Regions from separate parts of the Caproicibacter sp. genome, predicted to be linked through region 2. Evidence: riboswitches for the same ligand, from Rfam matches in the RefSeq annotation. Region 2 holds a riboswitch; the other holds the start of a gene.
The links. A riboswitch is a leader RNA that binds a small molecule or an ion and turns the genes downstream of it on or off. The one in region 2 is predicted to bind cyclic di-GMP.
Positions count from the first base shown of each region.

Region 1: it holds a riboswitch for cyclic di-GMP, as region 2 does, so the genes downstream of both, ACLQ3M_RS07300 (diguanylate cyclase) here and ACLQ3M_RS11325 (lantibiotic protection ABC transporter ATP-binding protein) in region 2, are expected to answer to the same signal.

Region 1 is NZ_JBJKOP010000032.1:242,807-247,378, forward strand. Features, by position in the region: gene ACLQ3M_RS07295 (MBL fold metallo-hydrolase RNA specificity domain-containing protein) at 1-23, shown strand, start outside; gene ACLQ3M_RS07300 (diguanylate cyclase) at 76-1,398, opposite strand; cyclic di-GMP riboswitch class I at 1,444-1,527, opposite strand; gene ACLQ3M_RS07305 (2-hydroxyglutaryl-CoA dehydratase) at 1,628-2,926, opposite strand; gene ACLQ3M_RS07310 (acyl-CoA dehydratase activase) at 2,941-4,572, opposite strand, start outside.
Region 2 is NZ_JBJKOP010000040.1:7,481-12,052, reverse strand. Features, by position in the region: gene ACLQ3M_RS11335 (lantibiotic immunity ABC transporter MutG family permease subunit) at 1-601, opposite strand, end outside; gene ACLQ3M_RS11330 (lantibiotic immunity ABC transporter MutE/EpiE family permease subunit) at 602-1,330, opposite strand; gene ACLQ3M_RS11325 (lantibiotic protection ABC transporter ATP-binding protein) at 1,332-2,039, opposite strand; cyclic di-GMP riboswitch class I at 2,173-2,259, opposite strand; gene ACLQ3M_RS11320 (ABC transporter permease) at 2,295-3,050, opposite strand; gene ACLQ3M_RS11315 (ATP-binding cassette domain-containing protein) at 3,050-4,000, opposite strand; gene ACLQ3M_RS11310 (GyrI-like domain-containing protein) at 4,002-4,457, opposite strand; gene ACLQ3M_RS11305 (effector binding domain-containing protein) at 4,462-4,572, opposite strand, start outside.

The DNA.
Region 1 (4,572 bases), on a different contig from region 2:
TCTGTGACAAGTGGAGCCGCTGAAAGATAACGGAAAAGAGCCCGCGCACTGCGCGGGCTCTTTTTTTACTGTAATCTATGTAGCCGGAGTTTGAATCATTTGAGTCTTAGAAGAAACATCCTTCTGATTTTCCGCCGTGTTTCCGACATAAATATGGTACTGATCCTTTCCGTGGGCTTTTGAATAATACAGTGCGTGATCTGCTTTTTTGTACAGTTCCCGGTATTCCTCTCCGTCTTCCGGATACAGGGACACGCCGACACTGCCGCTGACTCGGTACGAAGAGTCCTCAAGGCGGATTTCGCCGAACAGATTTTTGACCGCGTTCAGTTTTTCCGTTAAGGTGTCGGAGGAGGAATAGTCCTTCATAAACACAAAAAATTCATCGCCGCCGATTCTACCAACGATATCGGAGCAGCGAAACAGCCCGGACAGCTTCTGCGCAACCTGGGAAAGAGCCGTATCCCCCTGAATGTGCCCCAGCGTATCGTTGATCCGCTTGAAATTGTCAATGTCGATCATGATGGCGGCGTGGCGGCCGCTCTTTCCCGCCCCAGCCAGAAAATCCTCAATCAGAGTTTGGGTAAAGCTCTTGTTGTAAATGCCTGTCAAACCGTCTTTGCGCGACTGCTTTAGAATTTCCAGTTCCTGTTTTTTACGTTCGTCAATATTTTTGACGTAACCGATCACTTTCAGCCCGTCACCGGAATTTCCGCTCCGGATGACGGAAGAAGAAACCCATTTTAATGCGCCGGAAGGCAGCTGCTGCCGGTATTCAAGGGTGATCTCGGGAATCTCGGATGCTCGAAAAGCTTCCATTAGATTTCGCCGGTCAAAGGTTTGAAAAAATTTCTCTTTATCTTCTTCGTAAACGGCATAATCCGCAATGCTGCGAATCATATCGTCAAACATTTCGGTATTTAAGAAAGAAAAAACTCTTTGATAACCCTCACGCCCGTAAATCAGACGATTATGGGTTAAGTCTGCTTCAAAGATGCGCTCGCAGGTTAATTCAAGCGCAGACCGATAGATCTTCTCATTTTCATATAGCTGAACCTGAAGCCTTCGGTTTTCTTTCAGTTCTTCCGTTTGATTTTCAACGCAGGTCATCAGATGGTTGAAAGAAACGGACAGCCGATGAAAATTATCGTTTTCATCATAACAGGAAAATCGAGCGCGGAAATCACCCCGGATTGCCCGGTTGATCGCATCCAGAAAATCAGAGGTTGGTTTGTCTACATAACGGTACCAGATCGCCAAAAGAAGGAGGAGCGAAACTAATGAGGAGAGGATCACGGATTCCGCCGTGATCTTGTGGAATCCGTTTGTCAGTAACGCGGTCAGAATTTCGGACAATGAAAAACCTAAAATCAAAAACCAGAACGATTTCCCTTTCACGGAATGACTCCTCCAATCCATCACCGCATGGGAATTTGCGGTGAAAAGTGCAACCGGCTGGCGTGCCCTGTCGGGTTTAGCCCCTTGGCTTTGCGTCTCCGTCTTTCGGCGGATTTGCCATTTTACTTATTGGCAGGAACTATTGCATAAGAAAAGTATAAATCACAAAAAGAATCTATGCAATATGTTTTTGTCCGGAAAAGGCAATTCTGGAGATATAAACAAATATTTATTTACTGTATTGGCTAATATTTCCTTTCTGATTCGGAAGTTTTTCTCTTGCCACAGCCAGCATCAGCTTGATCCTGTTTTCCTGGTTGACTCTGGTCGCGCTGGGGTCGTAATCGATTGGAACAATGTTGGAACGCTCGTCAACGGCTTTGATTTTGTGGATCATACCTTTGCCGCAGATATGGTTTGGCAGACAGCCGAACGGCTGCGCGCAGACGATGTTTTCATAGCCCTGTTCGGTCAATTCCATCATTTCGGCCGTCAACAGCCAGCCTTCTCCCATTTTGTCACCGTAGCCGATAATGTCCTTGACAAGGCTTTTGGTGTGAGTATAAGGAGTCGGCGCCAGAAACTTTGGTTCGGTTTTGACCGCGTCAATCAGAATGTCCTGCATTTTCGTCAGGTAGTTCATCAGCTTTTGCACCACGAATTTTTTCGCCGGGTTTCCCCCGTACAGGCTGATGTCCTCCAGACGGTTGTCCACCTTGAACAGCGCGAAGCCCATAATACCGGGAACGTTGATTTCACAGTCCTGCCCGCGCAGAAATCCCTCCAGATTGTTGTTTCCCAGCGCGGCGTATTTCACATAGATTTCGCCGACGATACCGACTTTGACCTTTGGTGTTTTCTGAACCGGAACGGCGGCGAAATCGTGAACGATCGCGTTCAGGTTTTTCCTTTGTTCTTTCAGAGACAGGCCGCGGCCCCGGTTAAACTGCTCCGAAAGGTCCGCAATCCATTTTTCAACCTTTTGCCCGCTGTCACCCTTGTTGATTTCGTAAGCCTCCGTCTGATTGTGCAGCAGCATCAGCGCGTCGCCGTAAACGACGCCTGCGACAAATTTCCGCACCATGGAAAGCGTGATCTGAAAGCCCGGATTCCGTTCCAGAAACGACAGATTAAGAGAAATCACGGGAACCTGTTCCAGGCCGGCTTTTTTCAGCGCCTTGCGCAGCAGATGGATGTAGTTGGAGGCGCGGCATCCGCCGCCGGTCTGGGTTATAATCAGCGCGGTTTTGTTCAGGTCGTATTTTCCGGAATGCAGTGCGTCGATAAACTGCCCGATGACAAGAAGAGCCGGGTAACAGGTGTCGTTATGAACGTATTTGAGTCCCTCCTGTACGATGTTGGGGCCGGTTGTGCTCAGCAGTTCAAATTGATAGCCGCAGTTTTTCATAACATTGACAATCAGCCGGAAATGAATCGGCGCCATCATCGGACACAGGATGGTGTAATCCTTTTTCATTTCCTTTGTAAACAGAAGACGCCCCTGCTTGTTGTATTTCAGTTTTGCCATAGTAACGCACCCCCTCACGGTTCCAGAGCGGCGAACAGGCTGCGCAGCCTGATTTTCACCGCGCCAAGGTTTGTGATTTCATCAATTTTGATCTGCGTGTAGATTTTATTGCCCTCTTCCAGAATCCTGCGGACTTCATCGGTTGTAATGGCGTCGACTCCGCAACCGAACGAGACCAGCTGAACCAGATTCATATCCGGTCTGGAACAGACGTATTTTGCCGCGGCGTACAGTCTGGCGTGATATGTCCACTGGTTTAAAACATCCGTATGGACTTTGCCGACTCTTCGGCTGACGATGTCCTCCGTAATGACGGCGGCGCCCAGACTGACGATCAGCTTGTCGATGCCGTGGTTGATTTCCGGGTCCAAATGATAAGGCCGGCCGCTCAGAATAATGATCGGAAGCTTTTCCCGCTCCGCCTGCGCGATCATTTCGTCGCCCCTTTGCCGGACCTGTTCCATGTACCGGCCGTATTCGCCGTACGCCGCTTTCGCCGCGCGTTTTACTTCTCGTACGGTGATGTCCGGAAAGCTTTTTTGCAGAATGGCATGCATTTTGACAGGGAAATCGTGTTTGCGGTGAATGCCGACGTAATCGTGAATCAGGTTGCGGCCCTCGAGCGTGCTCATGTTGGCGGCGATCACTTCCGGATAATAGGCGACAACCGGGCAGTTGTAATGGTTGTCGGAGATTCCTTCGTCGAAATTGTACGACATGCAGGGGTAGAAAATATTCTGAATCCCTTCGTCGATCAGCGCCTGCACATGGCCGTGCATCAGTTTCGCGGGAAAGCAGACGGTGTCGGACGGGATGGTGCTCTGTCCGTTCAGGTACAGTTCGCGGTCCGACATCGGGGAAAGCACCACTTCAAACCCAAGGGAGGTAAAAAAGCTGTGCCAGAACGGGAGCAGCTCGTACAGGTTAAGCCCCATGGGAATCCCGATTTTTCCCCTGGGCCCCGGCTCGGATTTGCGGTAGGAAGCCAGAAGATCCATTTTGTAGGCGACCATGTTCAGCTCGCTTTTCGAGTTGCGCTTGGTAACGGGCTTTTCGCAGCGGTTCCCGCCGATAAAGCGCCGGTTCTCCCCGAAAATATTAATGGTCAGTCTGCAGTGATTGCTGCACAAACCGCAGTTGGTTACTTTTACTTCGTGCTTGAAATTTTCGAGCTCTTCCGGGCCGACCAGCGTGGTTTGCGCCGCCGGTTTGCTCATGGCGTAAAGCGCCGCGCCGTAGGCGCCCATCAGACCGGAGATGTCGGGTCTGGTGACCTCCACGCCGAGCTCCTTTTCAAAAACGCGCAGTACCGCGTCGTTCAGAAAGGTTCCGCCCTGAACGACAATATTTTTCCCGAGTTCTTCGGCGTTCGGGACGCGGATGACCTTGTAGATCGCGTTTTTCACCACGCTGACCGAAAGGCCGGCGGAGATATCCTCCGTGGTCGCGCCGTCCTTCTGCGCCTGCTTGACCTGGGAATTCATAAACACAGTGCAGCGGGAGCCCAGGTCCACGGGATGCTCCGCGAACAGCCCGAGCTTCGCGAATTCCGGAATTTCGTAGCCGAGCGTGTTGGCAAACGTCTGCAGAAACGAACCGCAGCCGGAAGAACAGGCTTCGTTCAAAAAAATATTGTCCACAGCGCC
Region 2 (4,572 bases):
GGGCGAATATCATGTCGTTACAAATGCGCACGCTCCATGCCCACGGCATCCAGTGCCAGATTTGATCACCCAATCCGGTTAGCATCAGGGCGGTAATCAGCGCGCCGAATATGCCCAATCCGATGGAAGCCCCACGGCCAAAGCGGAAACTCACAAATAGATGCAGGGCATATAAAAACACGGTTCCGCCCCAAACGGCGAATGCGGCATGAAGATAGAGCTGTGCGGACGCTGCATGATACCCCGCCGCAAAAACGCCTATGGCAAGCGCCACGGAAAAAACGGACAGGATCAGTAATAGAAAAAGTTTACTCAGAAATGCGGTCGTTCTGGATTTTGTTCCGGCAAGCATAACCTGATAGCTGCCGGCCTGTTCTTCCTGTGCGGCCGTCATGCCGCACAACAGCCCGATCAGTATGGGAAAAACAATGCACAGTGCTTCCAGAAAAGCGTTGATTCGGCCCAAAGGTTGGTTGTTGACTGTGATGGAGTAATACCCTAAAAACATGAAAGCTCCGATCAAGGGTGCGGCAACATGAAGCCATAGAATAGGAGTGCGCTTCATTTTATAGAAATCTGAACAAATACAGCGGATCAGCACTTATCTCGCCTCCTGTCTCGGAAACCATACAGTCGTGGCAAGCAATAGCAGCGCAAACAACACTAGAGACAGCGCGATTCCTATGGGAACAACAGACGGATTCAACAGCGGGTCGCCGCTCGGTGCAAGGGTTCCATTTGGAAGAATTCCGAGTACCGGCGTTATCATTCGTGCTGTCCAGCTATAAGGACAAAGCCACCAATTTGACTTCGTTGCAAATAGTATGCCAAGCACGTCACCGACGCCAACCTGAATGATAACTGTTCCAACCATGCCGATTTTTCTGGATAAAAACAGGCAAAGCGGAATCTGCCATAAGGATGTTATGAAAATGAGAAGCATCCCACGACAGGAGGCTCCGAACGGTAGCGGATTCGGAACGGAGGAGCCTCCAAGTAAAATTCCAATCAATAAAACAAGGTTTGACAGCGCCGCGTAAAAGATTATTGTCAGGTTTTTTGCAATCCAGACCTTTTTCAGTGAAACCGGCAACGAAAGAACGCCGCGATACCCCAGCTTCTTCGTTTCTTTCTGATCGGAAAGAGCGCAAATCAAAGAGATGAATCCGGGCATCAAAAGGATGTACCACCAGTTAAAAGCGTTCACTTGGAACCATATGGCCGCTAAAGCCCATGTCAGGAGCAGTGTGGCAAGCGGAGCTAGCAAGACGAGTTTCCGCGTAAAGGTGCGCTTCAGTTTCAGGTTTTCCGCCGCAAAATATTGGACCATGTCACGCACCCGCTTTTTTGCTGTTCTTTACGACTTCCATAAACAGCGACTCCAGATTTTCACCGGGGTTGATCTTGCCTTCATACCCCAGCACCCCGCCTGCGATAATGCCGATATGGTCCGCAATCAGCTCCACCTCGGACAGGATATGGCTTGACAGGATAACTGTCATACTCTGCTCGGGAAAAGACCGGATTAGCTCACGCAGGTCCTGAATGCCGATTGGATCGAGCCCGTTGGTCGGTTCATCCAGAATCAGCAGTTTTGGATGATTCAACAAGGCGATTGCAATGCCAAGACGCTGTTTCATTCCCATCGAAAACTGTCCCGCGCGCTTGTTTCCGGTGTCGGTCAGGCTGACAGTTTCCAAGACCTCTTGAATACGGGAATCCGGCAACCCCAACAGCAAGGTGCGGACTTTCAAGTTCTCTTTGGCGGTGAGGTTTTCATACAGCGGCGGCGATTCTATCAGCGCGCCGATATTTTCCAAGTCCTTGCGGCTCCATGGACGGCCTTCAAAAATGATCTCACCGGAGGTCGGGCGCAGCATTCCAGTGATCATTTTCAGGGTCGTTGATTTTCCCGCTCCGTTGGGTCCGAGCAAGCCGTAGACAGAATTTCTTGTGATGGAAAGCGAGATATTACTGACGGCATGTTGCCGCTTGAAGTCTCGGCATAGGTCTTTCGTTTGTAAAATATAGGAATCCATAAGTATCTTCCTTTCATCGTTCTGATTTCACTATAAAAGGAAATTTTAAAGATTCCATAAAGAAAATAGTTTTATTTGTTCATTTGTGAATACAAAAACCTGCCGCATAAAAGGTCAGATCTAATACACACCTCATGGTAGCCATGGTATCATAATGCAATTGCACTTTAGATCCTTGGCTTTGCGTCCTTACCTTTCGAAAAGTTTGCCCTTAACTAACTTAAGGTTAGCTACCTTATCAGAAAATACAGCGGTTTATAAGCTTGTTTCCTTTTTTAGTCGATGCAATGCCCACGAAAAGCTGATTAAGCACATAACAGCAAGTAAAAGGATGATCAAGATTACATCGTGGGCGACAATGTTTCCCTGCAAGATCAAATTCCGTAAAACATTGATTACATGAGTAAACGGGTTCAGATTGACAGCAATTTTAAGTCCCCCGGATAATTTATCTTCCGGAAACAATGCTGTACTGAGGAAAAAGATCGGCAGGACAATCGCGTTCATCACGGTTTCGTAAAGAACTTCATTGGGGAGGCAAAGACTGATTGCATAAGTTAACCCTGCCATAAAGAAAGACGTCATGAATACAAGCAAAATGATTACAAGCAGCCCTAAAAATCCAGAAGCGATTTTTACCGAGAAAAACAGGCTGACAACGCACATAATGGCGACTTCAATAAAGTTACATAATACCGCTTCCAATACCTGACCGAGAACAATCGAACTTCTTTGAACCGGAGCAATCAGTATCCGGTAAAAGCTGCCGTCCGCTTTCATAAGGTAATTCATAATGCCGCTGCTGCTGCAAGTTCCGAAGCTCACCAATACAATCAGCCCGGCGAGAATAAAAGCCGTATAGTTTTGGATTCCAATGCCCTGCATCGCTTGACCGGCGACGGCGCTGTATAAAACCAGCCAAAGCATAGGCTGTAAAATGGTAATCACGATCGTAAAAGCGTTGTGAAAACGCCACTTTATGTCGCGTTGAAGTAAAGTTAAAACGCCCATCAACTGGCCTCCTTTGCATCTTCACCGGTTAGCCTGATAAAAACGTCTTCCAGAGTGGGCTGCATAATTTCAATACCCAGAAAAGGAATATCATGTTCTAACAGCCACCGGTTTGCTTTTTCCAAATCGACATGGCCGTTTTTCAGGCTGGTGATAATTTTATCATGGCGCAAGTCCGATTCTTTCAATTCAATAACGCTTTTTAACGGTTCAAAACTGTTTCTGGCTTCTTCTTTCGATGGAAAGTTGATTTTCAGCATATCCTGACGCAAGTATTCCCGGAGAGCATTCGGGGAACCCTGAAGTACCTCTTTTCCGTTTTTCATGATACAGATGGTATCGCTTAGCTGGTCGGCTTCTTCCAGATAGTGGGTTGTTAAAAAAATCGTAGTGCCAAAATCGTTTCTGATTTTCTTTACCATATCCCACATTGCCATACGGGATTGGATATCCATACCGACAGTTGGCTCGTCCAAAAACAGGACTTTTGGCTTTGACATCATATTAAGCGCAATATCAAGCCGCCGTTTAACCCCGCCGGAATAAGACGAAACCGGATATTTCAAATATCGTTCCAAACCGAAGCAGGAAATTAACGATTTCATGCGGTTTTGCGCTTCCGGCTTCGGCACCCGATAAAGCCTGCTTTGAAACATCATGTTTTCCGTAAGAGACAAGTGTGAATCAATGGAAGTCCGCTGTGCTACACAGGAAATCTGTGTGCGAATTGCAGCCGCTTCATGGGCGGCGTCTTTTCCGAATAGAATCACGCTGCCGGATGTAGGGCGCAGAAAAGTGGTCAACACGTTAATGAGGGTCGATTTTCCGGCACCGTTTGGCCCCAGTAGAGAGAAAATTTCGCCTTCATTTACCGTCAGAGTAAGACCGTCCAATGCCTGTACTCCATTCTTATATTTTTTCACAAGATCTTTAACTCTGATAGCAATCATTTTAATCCTCCCTGATTGGGAATTGAATTTCTGTAATGTACTTATTCGGGTTCCCTTTCAAAAACATTCCGGGGCCTTTGACATAAACCTCACGGAACGGCGGCTGTAATTGCAGCTTATTCTCTGCAGCATATCGGCTGATCGCTTCATAAGCATAATGTAAGGTTTCATAGGGGCCGGTATGCGTTGCACATACAGCCTTGACAGAAGGTACTTCCTTTACTTCAATCCCATTATCAATGGGATTTTCTTCGGTTGGTACGCATAAATCCATTTCGCCCATTTTCGTTTCCGGGTTCATCACATAATAGCAGAAAAACGGTGCACCGTTTGACTTTCCCTGAATCGACTTAAAAACATTAGGAAAAAACTTATTTGCTTCGGTCGCAATTCCTTTGTAGTGCATGAACGCAACACGAACCGGTTCAATATTTCTGATTTCAATTTGGTAATCCATTGGTTTAATTCTCCTTTTCTTTTTTTACCGCAATCCAAACTTCGGAGTGTCCCGCCCGAGGCCTCTCCTCGCTGATTGGATAAACTTCAATATCCGGCAGTTCTGCGTAAGTATA